Regions from separate parts of the Kitasatospora sp. NPDC059747 genome, predicted to be linked through region 2. Evidence: riboswitches for the same ligand, from Rfam matches in the RefSeq annotation. Region 2 holds a riboswitch; each other region holds the start of a gene.

Region 1 (7,484 bases), on a different contig from region 2:
CGGGCGATCAGCACGCGCTGCTTCTCGCCGCCCGACAGGCCCAGGAAGCCGCGCTCGGCGAGGTGCCCGGCGCCGACCCGGCGCAGCGCCTCCGCGCAGCGCCCGAGGTCGCCGTCCGACGGTCCGCCGAAGCCCCGCCGGTGCGGCAGCCGGCCCATGGCGACCACCTCGGCCACCGTGAAGTCGAACTCGGCGGAGTGCTCCTGCGGCAGCGCGGCCACCCGCCGGGCGGCCTCGCGCGGGGCGAGCGCGTGCAGGTCGTCGCCGCCCACCAGGACGGCCCCGGCGGCGGGCCGCAGGGCCCGGTAGACGCAGCGCAGCAGCGTCGACTTCCCGCTGCCGTTGGGCCCGACGAGCCCCACCACCTGCCCGGCGGAGGCCTTCAGGGCGATGTCGTGGACGAGCTGGGTGCCGGCCAGCTCCACCGAGACGGAGTCGAGGGCGAGGTCCATCAGCGGCCTCCGAGCGCGTGGCCGCGACGACGCATCAGCAGCAGGAAACAGGGCACCCCGAGCACCGCGGTGACCACCCCGACGGGCAGTTCGGCCGGGGCGAGCAGGGTGCGCGAGACGATGTCCACCCAGACCAGCAGCAGCGCCCCGGCGAGCGGCGCGACCAGCAGCACCCGGCGGTGCCCGGCGCCGACCAGCATCCGCGCGAGGTGCGGGACCATCAGCCCGACGAATCCGATCGCCCCGCTGACGGCGACGACCGTGCCGGTGACGGCGGCGGTCACCACGAACAGCTCGCGGCGCAGCCGGTCGGGGTCGACGCCGAGCGAGGCGGCGGTCTCGTCGCCCATGGCCAGCGCGTCCAGCCGCCCCGCGGCGCAAGCGAGGTGGGCGAGTCCGGCCAGCACGGTGGCGGCGGCGATCGGCACCGAGCCCCAGGTCGCGCCGCCGAGGCTGCCGAGCAGCCACATCATGGCGTCGCGGGCGGCCTCGCCGCGGGCGGCGGCGAAGACCATGAGCGCCGTCAGCGCGGAGAAGCCGTACGAGAGGGCGGTGCCGGTGAGCACGAGGCGCAGTGGGGTGAGTCCGAAGGCGGTGCGCGCGGCCAGGTACACCAGCACCATGGCGATCAGCGCGGAGCCGAACGCGGAGGCGGAGATCGCCCACACGCCGAGCGAGGCGAAGGCGCCGAGCAGCAGGACGGCGTTGGCGCCGACGGCGGCGCCGGAGGAGACGCCGAGGACGAACGGGTCGGCGAGGGCGTTGCGCACGAGGGCCTGCACGGCGACCCCGGTGGCGGCGAGCCCGGCGCCGACCACGGCGGCCAGGACGGTGCGCGGCAGCCGGATCTCCCAGACGATCGCGTACGCGGCGGCCTCCTCGGCCTCCAGCCGACCGCCCGTCAGTCCGGCGCCGAGCAGCCGCAGGACGCGCGTCCAGCCGAGTCCGGCGGAGCCGAGGGCCACGCCGCACACGAGGGAGAGCAGCAGGGCGGCGGCCAGGCCGGCGGCGAGGGGCACGGCGGGTATGCGGCGGGACTCCGGTGGCCTTCTCACGATCTGTTCGGGCGCCTTGCCTCGGGCCGTGGGTGTGCCGGGGCCGGCGCCGGCCGGGTGCGGGCCCGGGCGCCATCCCCTCGCAGTCCTCGGCGAGTTGTCGGGAGTTCAGCGGCCGGGGGCGATCGGGCTGGCACGGCCCCGGGGGCGTGCTCACCGTTGCGGGTCAGCGCCGGATTCACACCGGACTTCTCCCTCGGACGCCTTGGCAGCATAACAGCCAATACGGCAATGCAGTCCTTACAGGTATGTGTACGGAGATGAACGGACGTGAACGCACGGCCCGGACGCGCGAAAGCCCCCGCCCGGTGGTCCGGGCGGGGGCTCTCGACGTGGCGACGCGTCAGGCTCAGGCCTGCTTGGTCTCCCAGAAGATCTTGTCGACCTCGGCGATCAGGTCCAGCAGGGCCTGGCCGGTGGCCGGGTCCGTGGACGCCTTGGTGGCCGAGGCGGCCTTCAGGGTGTCGTTGATCAGCTGGTGCAGCTGCGGGTACTTCTCGAAGTGCGGGGCCTTGAAGTAGTCGCTCCACAGCACCGAGATGTGGTGCTTGACGGCCTCGGCGCGCTGCTCCTTGATGATGATGGCGCGGGCGCGGAAGTGCGGGTCCTCGTTGGCCTGGTACTTCTCCTGGGTGGCCTTGACCGACTCGGCCTCGATCCGGGCCTGCGCCGGGTCGTACACACCGCAGGGCAGGTCGCAGTGGGCGTGGGCGGTGGCGCGCGGTGCAAACAGACGAGAGAACATGGGAGTCCTTCCTTAGATCGTCTTCCCGCGCCCGAGACTACCCTTCCGGCCTCCCGGTTTCGCGATCGGGCGGTGGGCCTAGGGCAAAAGGCCGATCCGGAACCGGGGTAATCCGGACATCGGACAGGTGACGGTCCGTACGGCACACTGGGACGCGGCGGCCGGGAGGAGGAGTAGTGGCGCGGATGACGCAACCGGGGGACGGCGCACGGGCGGGCACGGTGCCGTTCGGGCTGGTCGACGTGGCGGGACCGTCGATGGTCCCGACCCTGCGCGAGGGCGACCAGCTGCTGGTCCGGTACGGCGCGCGGATCCGCCCGGGCGCGGTCGTGCTCTTCCGGCACCCGTTCCAGCAGGACCTGCTGGTGGTCAAGCGGGCGGCCGAGCGCCGGGCGAAGGGCTGGTGGCTGCTCTCCGACAACCGGCCGGTCGACAGCGACAGCCGCAGCTACGGCGCCGTTCCGGACGAGCTCGTGCTCGGCCGGGTGCTGCTGCGGCTGCGCCCGCGCCCGGCCTGGCTGGCGCCCGGTCGCCGGCTGGAGCGACTGCTGCTGACCCCCGGGCTGGTCCGGGTCCCGGGGCTGGCCCGCCGCCTCGGCGTCTGGGTGGACGCCGAGCTCTAGTGCCACGGCACTGGCGGATGCGCGTCTAGGCCTGCAACTGCTGCGGTCCGAGCGCCGCGTCCTGGGCCTCCTGGCGCTTGCGGGCCCGGTAGGCCGCGACGTTGGCGCGCGTGGCGCAGCGGTCCGAGCAGTAGCGCCGGGAGCGGTTGGTGGAGGTGTCGAGGTAGGCGTTGCGGCACGGCGCGGCCTGGCAGATCCCGAGCCGGTCGGCGCCGAGCTCGGTGAGGTGGACGGCCAGGCCCATGCACGCGACGGCGCTGAAGTGCGCGGTGGCGGTGGGCGAGTTGTCGGCGAGGTGCAGGTGCCAGCGCGGCCGGCCGGCGTCGTCGAGGTAGTCGTGGCCGGAGACCAGCGGGCTGACGGGGTACTCCATGAGCAGGCTGTTCAGCAGGTCGACGCCACGTACCTCGTCGCCCTCGGCGGCGGCCTCGAAGACCCCGCGCAGCCTGGTCCGCACCGCCCGCAGGCGGGGCAGGTCGGACTCGTCGGCCAGGGCGGCGGCGCGAGAGGACTCGGAGAACAGGGCGCGCACGGCGTCCACCGAGGTCAGCGTGTCGGTGCCGCGCTCGGGTTCCTCGGTGTTCACCAGCCGAACGGCGAGATCGGCGTAGGAGGCGAGCTCCACGGCGGTCCTTCCAGTGGTTCGGTAACGGGCTGATTGCGTCCAGCCTATTACCCGGATCGGGAAAACGGCGGCGCCCGGCAGGATCGGCCTGCCGGGCGCCAAGGGTTGCTCGCTCAGCGCACGCTCAGAGGACCTTCGAGAGGAAGGACCGGGTGCGCTCGTGCTGCGGGTTGGTGAGGACGTCGCGGGGGTTGCCGGACTCGACGACCACGCCGCCGTCCATGAACACCAGCGCGTCGCCGACCTCGCGCGCGAAGCCCATCTCGTGGGTGACGACGATCATCGTCATCCCCTCCTCGGCGAGGCCGCGCATGACGTCCAGCACCTCGCCGACGAGCTCCGGGTCGAGCGCCGAGGTGGGCTCGTCGAAGAGCATGAGCTTGGGCTTCATGGCCAGCGCGCGGGCGATCGCGACGCGCTGCTGCTGGCCGCCGGACAGCTGCGACGGGTAGCTCTTCGCCTTGTCGGACAGGCCGACCCGCTCCAGCAGGGCCATGCCGCGCTCGCGCGCCTCGGCCTTGGACTCGCCCTTGACCTGGACCGGCGCCTCCATGACGTTCTCGAGCGCGGTCATGTGCGGGAACAGGTTGAAGTGCTGGAACACCATGCCGATGTCCCGGCGCTTCTGCGCGACCTCGCTCTCCTTCAGCTCGTGGAGCCGGTCGCCCTTCATCCGGTAGCCGACCAGTTCGCCGTCGACCGAGAGGAAGCCGCCGTTGATCTTCTCCAGGTGGTTGATGCACCGCAGGAAGGTCGACTTGCCGGACCCGGAGGGGCCGACGAGGACGAACACCTCGCCCTTGCGGACCTCCAGGTCGATGCCCTTGAGCACCTCCACGAGGCCGTAGGACTTGCGCACGCCCTGCGCCTCGACCATCGGCACGGGCCGGGAGTCGGTGGGCTTGGTCAGATCGGTCATACGTGACCGCCTCCCTCGATGCCCGGGACCACGTCGTTCTCGGCCCGCGGAACGGGCTTGCCGGCGAACAGCCGCCGCAGCCGCTGCAGCGGGGTCGGCGGGAGCGCACGGTTGGCGCCGCGGGCGTAGTGCCGCTCGACGTAGTACTGGCCCACGGTGAGGATCGAGGTCATCAGCAGGTACCAGATGCTGACGACGAGCAGCAGCGGAATGGTCTGGAAGGTGCGCGAGTAGATGTTCTGGCCGGCCCGGAGCAGCTCCTCCAGCGAGATCGCCGAGACCAGCGAGGTGGTCTTCAGCATCGAGATGGTCTCGTTGCCGGTCGGCGGGATGATCACGCGCATCGCCTGCGGCAGGATGATCCGCCGCATGGTCTTGAACTGGCTCATGCCCAGCGCGTGCGCGGCCTCGGTCTGGCCGAGCGGCACGGACTGGATGCCGCCGCGGACGATCTCGGCCATGTACGCGGCCTCGTTGAGGCCGAGGCCCAGCAGCGCCGCGACGAACAGCGGGATCGCCTGGTTGGTCGGCTCGGACCAGAAGGCCGGGCCGAACGGGATGCCGATGGAGATGTTGGCCCAGAGCGAGCCCAGGAAGTTCCAGAACAGCAGCTGGACCAGCACCGGGGTGCCGCGGAAGACCCAGATGTAGAACCACGCCGTGCTGGAGAGCACCGGGTTCGGCGACAGGCGCATGATCGCCAGCGTGATGCCGCCGGCGATGCCGATCGCCATCGACAGGAAGGTCAGTTCGAGCGTGACGCCGAGGCCGTGCGTGATCGAGGAGTCGAAGAGGTACTTCCCGACGACGTCCCACTGGAACTGGCTGTTGGTGATGAGGGCGTGGATCAGCATCGCCGCGAGGACGGCGACGACGGCTGCTCCCACCCAGCGTCCGGGGTGGCGGACCGGGACGGCCTTGATGGTCTCAGGCCGTCCCGGGGGCACCGACCCCTGGTCGGAAGGGTTCACTGTGTGGCCTCAGGGGTTGTGTTCAGAGGAGCGGTTCAGCTGGTGGCACCGTTGACGACGGGCTTGTCGATCGCGCCCGCCTGGACGCCCCACTTCTCCAGGATGCTCTTGTACGTGCCGTCCGCCATCAGGGACTGGACGGCGCCCTGGACCGCCTTGGTCAGGTCCGAGCCCTTGGCGAGCACGACGCCGTACGGGGCGGTGTCGGTGACGTCGCCGACCTTCTCCAGCTGCCCGTTGGTCTGCTTGATCGCGTAGTCGACGACCGGGGAGTCGGCCAGCATGACCTGGTCGCGGCCGGAGACCAGCGCCTGGGTGACGTCCGTCTGCAGGTCGAACTTGTCGCCGTCGTTGGGGACGGTCGGCTTGCCGGCCTTGACGCAGGCGGGGTTGATCGTGTCCTTGATCGAGTCGGCCTGGGTGGTGCCGGTCTGGACGGCGACCTTCTTGCCGCACAGGTCCTTGGGGTCGACCTTGTCCGGGTTGCCCTTCTTGACCGCGGCGCCCGTACCGGCGTTGAAGTACGTGACCATGTCGACCGTGGCCTCGCGCTCCTTCGTGTCGGTGAAGGAGCTCATGCTGAGGGTGTACTTCTTGCCCGTGATGCCCGGGATGATCGAGTCGAACGTGGCGTTCTGCACGTCGGCGCTCAGGCCCAGCTTCTTGGCGATCGCGGTGGCCAGGTCGACGTCCATGCCGACGATGTTGCCCTTGTCGTCCTTGAACTCGTTGGGCGCGTAGGACGCGTCCGTGGCGACGACGATCTTGCCCGCGGACTTGACGTCGGCCGGGACGAGGGCGGCCAGCGACGGGTCGGCGGACACGGCCGGGACCGTGGCGCTCGCGTTCGCGCCGGCCGAGGAGCCGCTGGAGGAACCGCTGCTGCCGCAGGCGGTGAGGCCGAGGGTCAGGGACGCGGCGACGGCGCCGGCCGCGAGGAGACGGGTGCGCTGGGTACGGGCGGTCATGAGGGGGATCTCCTCCTGAGGGAGAGGTCGGGCGGAGCGCGCCGCGGGAAGCGGCGCACCGGGGCAGCAAGGCCGTACGGCGCTGTACGGGTACACACACGGCGCTGTACGTCGTCGTACGGGCAGGGCCGGTTCGTGCGCCTGGACCGGGGGTGTCCAGGGTGGTGCTTGGATACTGCTTCCGCCACCCTCCGCCGAGGTGGACGTTGACCGAACCGCCTCGACCAGTGGTCGGCTCGATCCGAGATGGGGGGAATCCTGCCATCTGATGACGGTCGGAAGGCCCTCATTCAGATCAAAATCGGATAACGAGGGGCCGTGCTGTCCGCTATTCGGACGATTCCCTTGTCCCTGTCACCCTGCGTATAAGTATGCAGATCCCTCTGCGCTGCGCCGGGAGGCCCGCCGCCCCCTGTTTTTTCGAATGCCGCTGCCGGATGCCGATGCCGGACGCCGTTGCCGGACGCCGCCGTCAGATGCCGCCGTTGACCACCGCGTTCTGGGCCGCGCCCGCCTGGACGCCCCACTTGGCGAGGATCTTGTCGTACTCGCCGCTGCGGATGAGCTGGTCGACGGCCTTCGCCAGGGTGTCGCGCAGCTCGGTGTCGCCCTTGCGGAACGCGATCCCGTACGGGTTGGACGTGGATTGCGCGCCCGTCACCTCGAAGCGGCTGCCGCCGTCGGTGCTCTTCGCCGCGTACGCGGCCACCGGGAAGTCGTTGACGCCGGCCGCCGCGGCGCCGGAGACGACCTCGGCCAGCGCCTTGGTGTCGCTGTCGAACTTGTGGGGGGTCAGCTGGCGGCCGGTGCGTGCGCAGACGGCCACCTGACGGGTGATGATCTCGTCCTGCGTGGTGCCCTGCTGGAGCGCCACCGTGCGGCCGCACAGGTCGTCCAGGGTCTTGATGCCCTTGGGGTTGCCCTTGGGGACGACGATCGAGGTGCCGGCGATGAAGTAGTCCACGAAGTCGACGCCGGGGCCGACCTGCTTGCCGCTGTCGTCCAGGCCCTCGCGGCGCTTCTGGATGTCGCTCAGCGCGGACATCGCGACGTCGTACTGCTTGGACTGGAGGCTCGGTATCAGCTTGTCGAACGGGGTGTCGACCAGCTCGACCCGCACGTCGAG
Region 2 (7,484 bases):
TAGTTATCGCAGATCAGGTGGACGTCCAGGCCGACGGGCACTTCCTTGTCGAGCCTGGCGAGGAACTTCTTGAACTCGGCCGCGCGGTGGCCACGGTGGAGGGAGCCGATGACCTCGCCACTGGCCACGTCGAGGGCGGCGAACAGCGTGGTGACGCCGTTGCGCAGGTAGTCGTGGGTGCGACGCTCGGGCATACCCGTCATCATCGGCAGCACCGGTGCGGAGCGGTCGAGGGCCTGGATCTGGGACTTCTCATCGACGCACAGGACCAAGGCCCGCTCCGGCGGGTCCAGGTAGAGCCCGACCACGTCGCGGACCTTGTCGATGAACTGCGGGTCCTTCGACAGCTTGAACGTGTCGACCTGGTGCGGCTTGAGACCGAAGGCCCGCCAGATGCGGCCGACCGTGGACTTCGACAGTCCCGTCTCGGCGGCCATCGACGCCCGCGACCAGTGGGTGGCGTCCTTGGGGGTCCGCTCCAGGGTGGCGACGACGAGCTCCTCGATCCGCTCGTCACCGATTTTCCGCGGGGCGCCAGGGCGTTGCTCATCCGCGAGCCCCTCCAGCCGACGCTCCAGGAAACGCCGCCGCCACTTGCCGACCGTCTGCGGCCAGATGCCGAGCTCGGCGGCGACCTCCTGGTTCGTCTTTCCGTCCGCGCAGCCGAGCACGATCCGGCATCGCTGGGCCAGCACCTGCGACGACTTCGCCCGCCGCGACCAGCGGACCAGCGTCTCGCGCTCGTCATCGGTCAAGGTCAGCTCGGCCATCGGCCGCCCCATACGCGCCATGGACACAGGCTACAGATATGAAGCAGATTTCAGGCGCAGGACACTAGGGGTTGTCGTAACACCCCAGCTCGGGGGAAGCGATGGACTTCGAGATCCGCGAGGACCGGAAGCCGCAGGGATGCCGGCGGCTGCGTGCGGAGCGGGCGGAATACTTCCGACTCGTGCGACAGGGCTACAGCAACATCGAGGCGTCCCGGCTCGTCGGGGTCCACCCGCGGACCGGACGTGAGTGGCGTAACGGCCGCAATCCGTTGGGCCCGCACAAGGCGGCGCCACCGATTCACGCGGCGGTGCCGCCTTCGGGCCCGTCCCGGTACCTGCGCGAGGACGAACGTATCCACATCGCCGACCGGCTCCGGGAGGAAGCCACCGTGCGCGCGATCGCCGCGGAGCTCGGCCGCAGCCCCTCCACGGTCAGCCGGGAGATCCGGCGCAACCGTCATCCGGGCAGCGGAAGTTACCGGCCCCACGCCGCACAGGCCCGCGCCGACGCCCGCCGGCCGCGGCCCAAGCCCGGCAAGATCGGGCAGAATCCCGAGCTGCGGGACTTCATCCAGCAGCACCTGGAGCGCAAGTGGAGCCCGGAGCAGATCTGCCAGGCTCTGCGGGACACCTTTCCCGAGCGGCCGGAGATGCACGTGGCCCTCGGCCGCCGGTGGCGACGAGCAGGGTGGGGCGTTCCAGGGCGGCGCCGTAGACGGACACCGAGCCGTGGTCGCCGATCAGGCAGTCGGCGGCGACGAGGGCGGCCTGCCAGCCCTGGTGGGGCGGGACGAGGCGCAGGCCCATCCGCCGGGCGTCGTCGAGCAGGGCCTCGGGGTCGTGCCGGTTCCAGATGTTGGGGTGGAGGACGACGGCGACCGTGTACTCGTCGGCGGGGAGCCGGCGGACGAGGCGTCGGGGCAGGTCGGGGCGGCGGCCGAATAACGAGTGCTCGCTCCAGGTGGAGTTGACGACGACGAGCCGCCGGCCGTCGACGGCGCCGAGGGCGGCCCGGTAGGAGTCGCGCAGGCGCAGGCTGCGGAGCATGCGGTCGAAGCACGGGTCGCCGACGACCTGGGCGACGTCCAGTGCCTCGGGGCAGGAGACCCGCAGCCGGTCGAGCTGTTCCGGGTGGGAGAGGCCGAGGACGTCGACGAAGACCCGGCCGTGGTGGGTGAGTTCGTTGCGGGAGAGGCCGGCTGCGCTGACGGTGTCGCCGGTGGACTCGGTCACCAGGCGGTTGTAGCCGGCGCCGTGCGGGAGGACGACGAGCCGGGCGTCGAGGCGGTGCATCGAGGAGTGGACGGCGCAGGCGACGGCCAGGTCGAAGCGGTGCCGGACGGCCTCCTCCCAGTCCAGCAGGGTGATGCCGGGCAGGCCGCGCAGGTAGTCGTCGAGGCCGTCGGCGAAGGCGGAGCCGGGGTTGACGGTGGCGTAGCGCTCGATGCCGTCGCGGTTCAGGAGCGTGAGGACGTCGAGGACGCGGGTGGCGGAGGTGAGGGTGCGGGCGACCGCCAGCACGCGCGCCCTGACCGGCCGGGTGTTCCAGCGGTCGGCGGGCCAGGCGTGGGGGTGGGTCGGCACGCCATGATCGTACTCATCGGGTCGGCTTCCCGCGGTGAATCAGGCCCGGGAGGTCAGCCCGCCGCGGCGGCGGGCTCCTCGTGGTCGGCCGCGGCGCACTCGTCGAGGAGGGGGCGCATGCTCTCGTCGACGAGCCGGTAGCGCACGACGCGTCCGTCCTTGTCCCCGGTGACCACGCCGGCCGTCCGCAGCAGCCGCAGGGCCTGTGAGACGGCCGGGTCGCGCATGCCGGTGGCGACGGCGAGGTCGGTGACGGCGAGCGGTCCGGCGCGGTGCAGGGCGAGCAGGATCGCGAGCCGCCCGGGGTCGGCGAGCAGGGAGAACCGCTCGGACCACGAGCGGACGTGCGCGGCGTCGCCGATCGCGGCGATGGCCTCGCAGACCCGGTGTCCGTCGATGGTGCGGTGGCCCGCGCGGTCGGCCGGTACGAGATGCATGCGGACATTCTGGCAGCTCACGACCTGTGATCCTGGACACCTGCGTAGGTGCGCAGCCTTGCAAGGGTCGGCCCGGGACCCCTACGGTGTTCCCCGCCGTGGTGCTCGGGAAGACCGGTGACGGACCCTCAGGGGTCCCAGTCCGGAGCGGCCCTCGCCACTGTGATCGGGGGAGTCCGCCCGTACCCAGACGCCACTGGGCGCTTCGCGCGCCTGGGAAGGCGGGTACGGGAGCCCCGTCAGCCAGGAGACCGGCCACGGCATCTCACGAACGTCTTTCCACGAGGTGCTGGAGCGTGATCCGAAGATGACCCTGCCCGAAACCGCCGCCCCCGAGGCCGCGCCCGCCGTGCTGCCCACCTTCCGGTGGAGGAGAGAGGACACCGTCCGCACCGCCGGGCTGATGGGGGTGATCCTGGCCATGCACGTCGTGGCGTTCGGGACCCTCGTCTTCCTGGTGGCGCCGCACAACTACGCCGTCGGCACCCAGGTCTTCGGGGTGGGCCTCGGCATCACGGCGTACACGCTCGGCATGCGGCACGCGTTCGACGCCGACCACATCGCGGTGATCGACAACACCACCCGCAAGCTGATGGCCGACGGCAAGCGGCCGGTCTCGGTGGGCTTCTGGTTCGCCCTCGGGCACTCGTCGATGGTGGTCGTCATGGCCGCCCTGGTCGCGGGCGGCGCGCAGCTGGCGAACACGCTGATGGACGACGAGTCGACCACCCACCAGTGGCTCGGCATGGTCGGCACGACGGCCTCAGGCGCGTTCCTCTACCTGATCGGCGCGCTCAACCTGGCGGCGCTGCTCGGCATCCTGAAGGTGTTCCGGGCGATGCGCGCGGGGCAGTACGACGAGGCCGAGCTGGAGCAGCACCTGAACTCGCGCGGCTTCATGGCCCGGGTGCTGAACCGGGCGACCCGCTCGATCACCCGGCCCGGCCAGATGTTCCCGGTGGGCATGGTGCTCGGCCTCGGCTTCGACACCGCGACCGAGGTGACCCTGATGGTGATGGCCGGCTCGGGCGCGGCCGCCGGGCTGCCCTGGTACGCGATCGTCTGCCTGCCGCTGCTGTTCGCGGCGGGGATGAGCCTGTTCGACACGCTGGACGGGACGTTCATGAACTTCGCGTACCAGTGGGCGTTCTCCAACCCGGTGCGCAAGGTGTACTACAACCTGACGATCACCGGTCTGTCGATCGCGGTGGCGTTCATCATCGGCACGATCGAGCTGGTCGGCGTGCTGCACGAGAAGCTGGACCTGACCGATCCGGTCACCGGCTGGATCGCGGACATCTCGCTCGACAACGTCGGCTACGCGATCGCCGGGCTGTTCGTCGTCGTCTGGGCCGCGGCGATCGCGTACTGGAAGCTGGCCGGGGTCGAGAAGCGCTGGGGCGCCGAACGCTCCTGAGTGCGGCTGCCGCACGCCTGCCGCGACGGCGCCTCCCCATGGTGGGGAGGCGCCGTCGCGCGCGTTCCGGGCCGGCTGCGCCGGGTCAGCTGTGCCGGTCGCCGTAGCGCTGGCGGAAGCGCTCGACGCGGCCCGCGGTGTCGAGCACGCGGGACTGGCCGGTGTAGAAGGGGTGGCTCGCCGAGGAGATCTCGACGTCGATGACGGGATAGGTGTTGCCGTCCTCCCACTCGACCGTGCGGTCGCTGGTGACCGTCGAGCGGGTGAGGAAGGAGAGGCCGCCGACCTTGTCGCGGAAGACGACGGGCCGGTAGGCGGGGTGGATTCCGGGCTTCATGGGGGTGCCTCCTCGGCGGGGGATCAGCGCTCTTCGTTCGACGTTCTTCGTTCCGGCGCTCTTCGGTCAGCGCTCTTCGCGGAAGTCGACGTGCTCGCGCGCGACCGGGTCGTACTTGCGCAGCACCATCCGGTCCGGGTCGTTCCGGCGGTTCTTGCGGGTCACGTACGTGTAGCCGGTGCCGGCGGTGGAGCGGAGCTTGATGACGGGGCGCAGTTCGCTGCGGGCCATGAGGTCCTCCGGAGGGGTCGGGTGGTGCGGCGGTTCGGGGCCGGGTTGGAACCGTACACCGAAATGGATGTCATTTTCATCTGGTGTAACGTGACCTCCGTCCCGCCCATTCCCGGACCGTTTTGGGAGCCCCCATGTCCGCCCACTGCCAGCTCACCGGCCGCCGGCCGGGCTTCGGCAACGCGATCTCGCACTCGCACCGCCGCACCCCGCGGCGCTTCGACCCCAACATCCAGCGCAAGCGCTACTGGCTGCCGGGCGAGGGTCGGTACGTCCGGCTCACGCTCAGCGCCAAGGGGATCCGCACGATCGACGCGATCGGGGTCGAGGCCGCCGTCGCCCGGATCCGGGCCCGGGGGGAGAAGGTCTGATGGCGAAGCAGAGCAAGATCGCCAAGAACGAACGGCGGCGCGAGACCGTCGCCCGCTACGCGGGGCGCCGCGCCGAGCTCAAGAGGACCATCGCCCACCCCGGCACCGCCCCCGCCGAGCGCGCCGCCGCCCAGGCCGAACTCGCCCGCCAGCCGCGCGACGCCAGCGCCACCCGGATCCGCAACCGCGACGCCGTCGACGGCCGCCCGCGCGGTTACGTCGGCGCCTTCGGCCTCTCCCGGATCAATCTGCGCACTCTCGCCCACGCGGGCCACCTGCCCGGCGTCCGCAAGGCCAGCTGGTGAGCGGCGCGGACGGGACCAGGCTGCCCGTCGTGGTCGTCGCCGGGCTGCACGCCGACCACCGCCGCAGTGCCGTCGAGGAGTTGGCGCGCGGCGCGGTCGACGCGGTGGTCCTCCACCACGACCTGCGGGACGCCTCCCGCGGCGTCGTCCACCGCCGACTGCGCGACGCGGGCGGCGAGTTCGACCCGGCCGACGTACCGCTGCTCAACGACTGCCCGTGCTGCGCCCTGCGGGAGGACCTGCTGCCCCGGCTGCTGCGCATCGCGGACGAAGGACGGCACGGGCTCGCGGTGGTCGAACTGTGGGGCGGCAGCGATCCGCACCCGGCCGTCGAGGTCATCGCCGGCGGCGAGGTCGACGGCCGGCCCCTGGCGGAGGCCGTCGAGCTCGCGGGCGTCGTCGCCGCCGTCGACCCCGACCGGCTCACGAGCGAACTCTCCGTCCCCGACGACCTCGTGGAGCACGGCGAGCACACCGCACCGGAGGACCCCCGCACCCGCGCGGAGGCCCTCGCCCACCAGATCGAGTACGCGACCACCCTCGCCGTCCCGCGCGCGACCGCGCACACGCCGGGGCTCGCGATGCTCCGCCAGCTCCACCCCACCGCCCGCGTCGTGCGGCTCGCCACCGGTGCGCTCACCCGGGCCGCGCTCGGCGGCTTCGACGTCGCGGCCGCCCGCGACCGGGTCAACCCGGCGCTGGCGCTGCTGCCGCAGGAGCACGACGAGGGCGGGGTCACCACGATGGTGTGGGAGCGCCGCAGGCCGCTGCACCCGCAGCGACTGCACGAGGCGCTCGAACTGCTCGTCCCGGCGGCCCAGCGCAGCCGCGGCCGCTTCTGGCTGGCCAACCGGCCCGACCATGGGCCCCTCCTGCCCGCTGGCGGGCAAGGAGGGAGCTCGCATGGGACGCGGCCGGGGCGAACCTCGCGGTGGAGGAGTGCGGGCCGTGGCTCTCCGCGCTGCCCGACGCGGCCTGGGACCTCTACCCGCCCGCGCGCCAGGCCGCCGCCGCCCTCGACTGGCACCCGGCCCACGGCGACCGCGTGCAGCAGCTCAGCTTCACGGCCGAGGGCCTGGACACGGACGGGATCACCCACCTCCTCGACTCCTGCCTGCTCACCGACGCCGAACTCGCCGCCGGCGAATCCGGCTGGAAGGCGCTGCCCGACGCCTTCCACGACCTGCTCGACCCAGTCGCCTGAGGATCATCACTGTGCGTAAACGACTCAACCCGCCGAGGCCCAAGCCCAACCCGCTGGTCACAGCCGGTATCGAGTACATCGACTACAAGGACACCGATCTCCTGCGGAAGTTCGTCTCCGATCGCGGCAAGATCCGCAGCCGCCGGGTCAGCCGGCTGACCGTCCGGCAGCAGCGGGCGATGGCCCGGGCGATCAAGAACGCCCGCGAGATGGCCCTGCTCCCGTACACCACCCGATAGGAGACCCCGATGGCCGTACCCAAGCGCAAGACGTCCCGCAGCAACACGCGGCACCGCCGGGCCCAGTGGAAGGCGAGCGCGCCGAAACTCGTCCCGATCACGGTGAACGGGCGGGAACTGCTCGTCCCGCAGCACCTCGTGCCCGCCTACCGGAGGGGGCTCATCGATCCGGAAGGGGGGTGACGGCGCCGCCGGGGGCGCGGGTAGGTAAAGGTCGCGCCCCCGTCGGGGGTTCTCGGCGGGCGGATCGGGGGCGGGCTTCGTAGGCTCGACGCATGTCTGATGCGTACGCGGGTCGGCGGGAGCGGCTGCGGGAGCACTGCAGTGCGGCCGGGGCCGATGCGGCGCTGATCACCCGGCCGGCCAACGTGCGGTACCTGACCGGCTGCGCCCCCTGCGGCGCGACCTTGCTGCTCACCAGGGAACGGGTGCTGCTGACGCTGCCGGACGACCTGCCGCCGGACGACACCGGGGAGCACCTGATCGCCGCCGACGTCACCCAGGTCCCGGTGCCGGCCGGGGCGGACACCGCGCTGGCGGCCGCGGCCGAGGCCTCCCGGCTGCGGGTGCACGCCATGGCGGTGGA
Region 3 (6,910 bases), on a different contig from region 2:
CGGATGACGGTCAACGCGCTCAATTCCGGTGCGAAGGTGTGGCTCGCCGACTTCGAGGACGCCACCGCGCCCACCTGGCACAACCTCGTCTCCGGCCAGCTCAACCTGATCGACGCGATCGAGCGCCGGATCGACGACACGACGCCCGGGGGCAAGCGCTACCGGATCGGCGACGACCCGGCCACCATCGTCGTCCGCCCCCGCGGCTGGCACCTCGACGAGGCCCACCTGCTGATCGACGGCCGCCCGGCCATCGGCGCGCTGGTCGACTTCGGCCTCTACCTCTTCCACTGCGGCCGCCGCCAGATCGAGCGCGGCAGCGGCCCGTACTTCTACCTGCCCAAGCTTGAGAACCACCTCGAAGCCCGCCTCTGGAACGACGTCTTCACCTTCGCCCAGCGCGAGTTGGGCATCCCGTACGGCACCGTCCGCGCGACCGTCCTGATCGAGACCATCACCGCCGCCTTCGAGATGGACGAGATCCTCCACGAACTGCGCGACCACGCGGCCGGGTTGAACGCGGGCCGCTGGGACTACCTGTTCAGCCTCATCAAGAACTTCGCCCACCACGGCCCGCGGTACGTCCTGCCCGACCGCGCGACCCTCACCATGACGCAGCCCTTCATGCGCGCCTACACCGACCTCCTCGTGCGCACCTGCCACCGCCGCGGCGCCCACGCCATCGGCGGCATGGCCGCCGCCGTCCCGCAGCGCGACCCGGCCGCCAACGAGGCCGCCCTCACCAAGGTCCGCGCGGACAAGGAACGCGAGGCCGGCGACGGCTTCGACGGCTCCTGGGTCGCCCACCCCGGTCTCGTCGCCACCTGCCACACCGCCTTCGACGCCGTCCTCGGCGACCGCCCCCACCAGCTCGACCGCACCCGCGAGGACGTCGACGTCACCGCCGCCGACCTGCTCGCCGTCCACCGCCTCTCCCCCGGCCTGCCGACCGACCACGGGCTGCGGTCCAACGTCGCCGTCGCCCTGCGCTACCTCACGGCGTGGCTCGGCGGCGCCGGGGCCGTCGCCGTGTTCGGCCTGATGGAGGACGTCGCCACCGCCGAGATCGCCCGCTGCCAGATCTGGCAGTGGCAGCACCACTGCACCCGGCTGACCGGCGGCTCCCTCGCCACCCCGGACCTGGTGCGCCGCCTGATCGACCGCGAGCGGGCCGCGCTCCTCGGCGAGGGCGTCGAACCCGAACTGCTCGACCACGCGGTGCGGATCCTCGAAGAGACCGCCCTCGGCGACGAACTCCCCGCCTTCCTCACCACCGAGGCGTACGCCCGCCACCTCGTCCGCGTCCGCGCCGCGGCCTGACCCGCCCACCCGTACGGAGGCAGCCTTGAACGAGATCCGCCATCACGAGACCAGCCGTGACGAAGCCGGCCGTCACGAGACCGGCCGTCACGAGACCGGCCGTCACGAGACCGGTCGTGACCAGACCAACCGTGACGCGATCCGCCGCGTCGCCGTCGTCGGCGCCGGCCAGATGGGCTCCGGCATCGCCGAGGTCTTCGCCCGCGCCGGCCTGGACACCATCGTCTGCGAGAGGGACCCGTCCGCACTCCGGGCCGCCCGCGGCCGCATCGACCGCTCCCTGCACCGCGCCGTCGACCGCGGCCGGATCAGCCCGACCGACCGCGAGGACACCTGGGCCCACCTGCTGTTCGCCGACGACCTCGAAGCGCTCGCCGACCGCCAGCTCGTCGTCGAGGCCGTCATCGAGGACGAACACCTCAAGACGGACGTGCTCACCGCGCTCGACAAGGTCCTCGCCGACGACGACGCGGTCCTCGCCACCAACACCTCGTCCATCCCGGTCACCCGCCTCGGCAACACCACCGGCCGTGCCTCGCACGTCCTCGGGCTGCACTTCTTCAACCCGGCCCCGGTGATGCCCCTCGTCGAGCTCGTCTCCTCCCTGCACACCTCCCCACCCGTCCTGGCCCGCGCCGAGGCCTTCGCGCGCGACGTCCTCGGCAAACACGTCGTCCACTCCCGCGACCGTGCCGGCTTCGTCGTCAACGCCCTGCTCGTGCCCTACCTGCTGTCCGCGATCCGGATGGCCGAAGCCGGCCACGCCACCCCCGAGGACATCGACGCCGGCATGGTCCACGGCTGCGCCCACCCGATGGGTCCGCTCCGACTCGCCGACCTCATCGGCCTCGACACCGTCGAGGCGATCGCTCGGTCGATGTACGACGAGTACAAGGAGCCGCTCTTCGCACCCCCGCCCCTGCTCTCCCGCATGGTCGAGGCGGGCCTGCTCGGCCGCAAGACCGGGCAGGGGTTCCACCCGCACCGTGGGGTGTGACCGAGCGGGCCCCGCCGGTGTCCAGGCCTCTGTCGCGGCGGGCCGGACACGGGCGGGGCCTTGTGCTGTCCCCGGGGAAGGGGGTCGGATCAGCCCGCCAGTTCCTCGCGCAGGTGGCGGGCGGCGGCGACGAGGCTGTCGAGGGAGGCGCGGGTCTCCGCCCAGCCGCGGGTCTTCAGGCCGCAGTCGGGGTTGACCCACAGACGCTCGGCCGGGATCGCCGCGAGGCCCGCGCGCAGCAGCGCCACGGCCTCCTCGGTGCTCGGCACGCGCGGGGAGTGGATGTCCCACACCCCCGGACCGACCTCGCGCGGGTAGCCCGCCCCGGCCAGTTCCCCGGCCACCTCCATGTGCGAGCGCGTCGCCTCCAGGGAGATGACGTCCGCGTCGAGCTCGTCGATCGCCGTCATGATCGCGCCGAACTCGGCGTAGCACATGTGGGTGTGGATCTGGGTGTCGGCGCGGACGCCGGAGGTGGCGACACGGAAGGACTCCGTCGCCCAGTCCAGGTAGGCCGGGCGGCCGGCGGCCCGCAGCGGGAGGGTCTCGCGCAGGGCCGGCTCGTCGACCTGGACGACGGCCGCGCCGGCGGCCTCCAGGTCGGTGACCTCGTCGCGCAGGGCGAGGGCGACCTGGCGGGCGGTCTCGGCGAGCGGCTGGTCGTCGCGCACGAAGGACCAGGCGAGCATGGTGACCGGGCCGGTCAGCATGCCCTTGACCGGGCGGTCCGTCAGGCCTTGCGCGTAGCGGAACCAGTCGACGGTCATCGGGTGCGGGCGGGAGATGTCCCCGGCCAGGACCGGCGGGCGGACGTAGCGGGTGCCGTAGGACTGCACCCAGCCGTGGCGGGTGGCGAGGTAGCCGGTGAGCCGCTCGGCGAAGTACTGGACCATGTCGTTGCGCTCGGGCTCGCCGTGGACGAGGACGTCGAGGCCCGCCTTCTCCTGGTAAGCGATGACCTCGCGGACCTCCGCCTCCATGCGCTCCCGGTAGGCGGCGTCGTCGATCCGTCCCGCGCTCAGGTCGGCGCGCGCGAGGCGCAGTTCGGTGGTCTGCGGGAAGGAGCCGATGGTGGTGGTCGGCAGCAGGGGCAGGCCGAGGCGGGCGCGCTGGGCCTCGGCGCGCTGCGGGTAGGCCTGGGCGCGGCGGGTGTCGTCGAGGGTGACGGCGGCGGAGCGGGCGCGGACGGCCGGGTCCCGGGTGATCGGCGAGCCGGCCCGGGAGGCGAGGTCGGCGCGGTTGGCGGCGAGGTCGGCGGTGATCGCCCCGGTGCCCTCGCGCAGACCCCGGGCCAGCAGCGCCGCCTCCGCGGCCTTCTGCTTGGCGAAGGCGAGCCAGCGCAGGATCTGCGGGTCGACGTCGCGTTCGAGCGTGGCGTCGATCGGCACGTGCAGGAGGGAGCAGGACGGCGCGACGTCGATCCGGTCGGCGAGCCCGAGCAGGGTGGCCAGGGTGGCGAGCGACTGCTCCAGGTCGTTGATCCAGATGTTGCGCCCGTCGACCACGCCGGCCACCAGCCGCTTGCCCGGCAGCCCGCCGGCGGCGGCGAGGTCGTCCAGGTTGGCGGCGGCAGGTCCCGTGAAGTCCAGCGCCAGGCCCTCGACCGGGGCCTTGGCGAGGACCGGGAGCGCCTCGCCCAGACGGTCGAAGTAGCTTGCGACCAGCAGCTTCGGACGGTCGGTCAGTGCGCCCAGCTCGCGGTAGGCGCGGGCGGCGGCGTTGAGCTCGGCGGGGGTGCGGTCCTGGACGAGCGCGGGCTCGTCCAGTTGCACCCACTCGGCGCCGGCGGCCTTCAGAGCGGCGAGCAGCTCCGCGTAGACGGGCAGCAGCCGGTCGAGCAGGGTGATCGGCCGGAAGTCGTCGTCGACGCCGGGGGCGGGCTTGGCCAGCAGCAGGTAGGTGACCGGCCCGACCAGCACCGGGCGGGCGGCGTGACCGAGCGCGAGGGCCTCCCGCAGTTCGCCGACCGCCTTGGCCGGATCGGCGGCGAAGGCCGTGCCCGGTCCCAACTCGGGTACCAGGTAGTGGTAGTTGGTGTCGAACCACTTGGTCATCTCCAGCGGCGCGACGTCCTGGGTGCCGCGCGCCATGGCGAAGTACCCGTCCAGCGGGTCGGCATCGACGGCGTCCCGGTGGCGGGACGGGATGGCGCCGACCGCGACGGTGGTGTCCAGCACGTGGTCGTAGAGCGAGAAGTCCCCGGTCGGGATCTCCTCGATGCCGGAGTCGGCGAGCTGCTGCCAGTTTCCCCGGCGCAGGTCGGCGGCGGTGGCGAGCAGCGTCTCGGCGGTGACGGCGCCCTTCCAGTACCCCTCGATCGCCTTCTTGAGCTCCCGGCCCCGGCCCTGGCGGGGGTAGCCGTACGCGGTGGCGAGGGTCGCCGCGGCTGCGGACTTCGTGGTCAAGGGACTCTCCTTCGCGAGTCTGTCTCTCAAGTACCCGGCGACGGGACGAGGACGCGAAGGGATGACGCACCGGGCGAACCGCTGCACGGGCAGCTCCGCCTGGTGTGGTCGCCGACCCGCCCTCGAGGTCACCGGATGGCCGCGCGCGAACGGTCGCACGCGGGCAGCGGGCAGGTCTTCGGACTCGCGGGCACGGCCGGCCCTTGAAGGGCGGTCACCTACTGGCCGTCGCTTCCCAGACCCGGCCCGGGCCCAGTGCGTATGACGGCGGTCGTTCCCACTCACCGCTGCGGGGCAGTCCCGGACTGGCCAGTTGAATGGCGTCACCGGGTTCCCTCTTGCGACGCCCCGCCTGGCGGACGGGGCGAACCAGCTGCACGGCCAGCCTACGGCCTATCCGCGGTCGCTTCGTCGGGGATTCGGCCATTCGTCCGGATGCTGAGACGACGTCAGGAGACGACGTCGGGATTCGGCGCCACCGCGGACGTGCCGGTGGGGCCGCAGTCGGCTGCGGCCCCACCGGTCGTACCTGTCGTACCTGTCGTACCTGTCGGGCCTGGTCGGTCAGGAGGCGTTGAGGGCCGTGTCGTCGATCACGAAGCTGGTCTGGAGCGAGGCGTCCTCGGTGCCGGTGAACTTGATGGTGACGCTCTGCCCGGCGAAGGAGGAGAGGTCGTAGGTGTGCAGGGTGTAGCCGTTGGCCGCGTTGACGTTGGAGAAGGTGGCCAGGGTGGTGGAGTTGGCCTGGACGGTGAGCTTGTCGTAGGCCGTGGTGCCGGTCTCGGCGGTGTCGATGTGCAGCCAGAAGCCGAGCGACGCCTTGCAGCCGGCCGGGATCGTGACGGTCTGGCTCAGGGTGTCGGTGTGGCTGCTGCCGTAGCCGTCGAGCCACGCCTTCCAGGAGCCGGAGCGGGCGGCCTCGCTCGCGGAGTTGTCGATCACGCCGGCGGTCGCGGTCCAGGGCGAGGCGCTACCCGTCTCGAAGCCCGGGTTGCCGAGCAACTGGCCCGCACCGGTGCAGCCGCCGCCCGGGGCGGACACGGCCCAGGTGAAGCTCGTCGAACCGGAGGCGTTGGTGGCGTCCTTCGCCGTCACCGTCACGTTGTACGTGCCCGCCGTCGACGCCGTGCCGCTGATCAGGCCGCTGGAGGCGTCGATGGACAGCCCGGTCGGCAGGCCGCTCGCGCTGTACGTCAGGCTCTGGCCGGAGGCGGAGTCCGTCGCGCGGATCTGCAGGGAGGCTGCACTGCCCGTGGTGGTGCTCTGGTTGCCCGGGTTGGTGACCGTCACGGTGTTGCCCGTGCTGGTGCCGGCCCGGAAGGCGGTCGGGCCGTTCGGCGTGCCGAGGCCGGTCGGGCCGTCGTAGCCGGGGCCCGCGGTGCACAGGTAGGACGGGGAGCAGGTGCCGTTGGCGCCGCTGGTCACGTCGTTGAGCGCACTCGTGTGCTGGTACGGGTACTGGGACGGGTAGTCGCTCGCGCCCGGGGTGCCGGCGTCGGCGTAGACGGCGGCGATGATCGGCGACGAGGCGCTGGTGCCGCCGTAGACGGCCCAGCCGCTGCCGCCGTAGGTCTGGTAGACGGCGACGCCGGTGGCCGGGTCGGCGACCGCGGACACGTCGGCGACGGTCCGGTTGGAGCAGCCGCTGTCGCTCTGCCAGCTCGGCTTGGGGTCGTAGGCCGAGCAGCCGGAGCCGGCGCCGTTGCCGCCCGAGCTGGAGCCCCAGACGGTCTCGTGCCAGCCGCGCGCGCTGGAGTCGCGGGTCAGCGAGGTGCCACCGACGGCGGTGACGTACTGGGAGGCCGCCGGGTACTCGGTGCCGTAGCCGGAGTCGCCCGAGGACACGGTGATGGCGACGCCGGGGTGGTTGAAGTACTGGCTGTCCGAGGAGGTGTCGGTGGAGTCCTCGGGGCCGCCGTAGCTGTTGGACACGAACTTCGCGCCCTGGGCGACGGCCTGGTTGACGGCGGCGCCGAGGTCGGCCATGTTCGCCGAGCTCGCCTCGACCAGCAGGATGTGGGCGTTCGGGGCGGCGGCGGAGACCATGTCGACGTCGAGGGAGATCTCGCCCGCCCAACCGGTGTCGCCGGCCGGGTAGTTGGTGCCGCCGTTCTGGTCGATCTTCTTGAAGCAGCCGTTGGCGGTGGTGCACGCAGGCAGCCCGTACTGCGCGCGGTAGGTCGCCAGG

What was found. A riboswitch is a leader RNA that binds a small molecule or an ion and turns the genes downstream of it on or off. The one in region 2 is predicted to bind cobalamin.
Region 1: another riboswitch for cobalamin. It lies ahead of ACFV4G_RS10360 (FecCD family ABC transporter permease); the one in region 2 lies ahead of ACFV4G_RS35400 (HoxN/HupN/NixA family nickel/cobalt transporter).
Region 3: another riboswitch for cobalamin. It lies ahead of metE (5-methyltetrahydropteroyltriglutamate--homocysteine S-methyltransferase); the one in region 2 lies ahead of ACFV4G_RS35400 (HoxN/HupN/NixA family nickel/cobalt transporter).

The regions. Positions count from the first base shown of each region.
Region 1 is NZ_JBHWGV010000017.1:68,574-76,057, forward strand. It holds gene ACFV4G_RS10355 (ABC transporter ATP-binding protein) at 1-452, opposite strand, end outside; gene ACFV4G_RS10360 (FecCD family ABC transporter permease) at 452-1,510, opposite strand; cobalamin riboswitch at 1,606-1,744, opposite strand; gene sodN (superoxide dismutase, Ni) at 1,857-2,252, opposite strand; gene sodX (nickel-type superoxide dismutase maturation protease) at 2,438-2,875, shown strand; gene ACFV4G_RS10375 (CGNR zinc finger domain-containing protein) at 2,901-3,500, opposite strand; gene ACFV4G_RS10380 (amino acid ABC transporter ATP-binding protein) at 3,625-4,377, opposite strand; gene ACFV4G_RS10385 (amino acid ABC transporter permease) at 4,416-5,306, opposite strand; gene ACFV4G_RS10390 (ABC transporter substrate-binding protein) at 5,426-6,358, opposite strand; gene ACFV4G_RS10395 (ABC transporter substrate-binding protein) at 6,831-7,484, opposite strand, start outside.
Region 2 is NZ_JBHWGV010000119.1:436-7,919, forward strand. It holds gene ACFV4G_RS35380 (IS630 family transposase) at 1-782, opposite strand, end outside; partial or broken gene ACFV4G_RS35385 (helix-turn-helix domain-containing protein) at 872-1,549, shown strand; partial or broken gene ACFV4G_RS35390 (hypothetical protein) at 1,443-2,357, opposite strand; gene ACFV4G_RS35395 (ArsR/SmtB family transcription factor) at 2,411-2,794, opposite strand; cobalamin riboswitch at 2,877-3,069, shown strand; gene ACFV4G_RS35400 (HoxN/HupN/NixA family nickel/cobalt transporter) at 3,102-4,211, shown strand; gene ACFV4G_RS35405 (type B 50S ribosomal protein L31) at 4,297-4,548, opposite strand; gene rpmG (50S ribosomal protein L33) at 4,615-4,779, opposite strand; gene rpmB (50S ribosomal protein L28) at 4,914-5,150, shown strand; gene rpsN (30S ribosomal protein S14) at 5,150-5,455, shown strand; partial or broken gene ACFV4G_RS35425 (CobW family GTP-binding protein) at 5,452-6,659, shown strand; gene rpsR (30S ribosomal protein S18) at 6,665-6,898, shown strand; gene rpmF (50S ribosomal protein L32) at 6,908-7,081, shown strand; gene ACFV4G_RS35440 (M24 family metallopeptidase) at 7,174-7,484, shown strand, end outside.
Region 3 is NZ_JBHWGV010000149.1:11,932-18,841, reverse strand. It holds gene aceB (malate synthase A) at 1-1,320, shown strand, start outside; gene ACFV4G_RS38530 (3-hydroxybutyryl-CoA dehydrogenase) at 1,460-2,317, shown strand; gene metE (5-methyltetrahydropteroyltriglutamate--homocysteine S-methyltransferase) at 2,407-4,722, opposite strand; cobalamin riboswitch at 4,874-5,111, opposite strand; partial or broken gene ACFV4G_RS38520 (putative Ig domain-containing protein) at 5,287-6,910, opposite strand, start outside.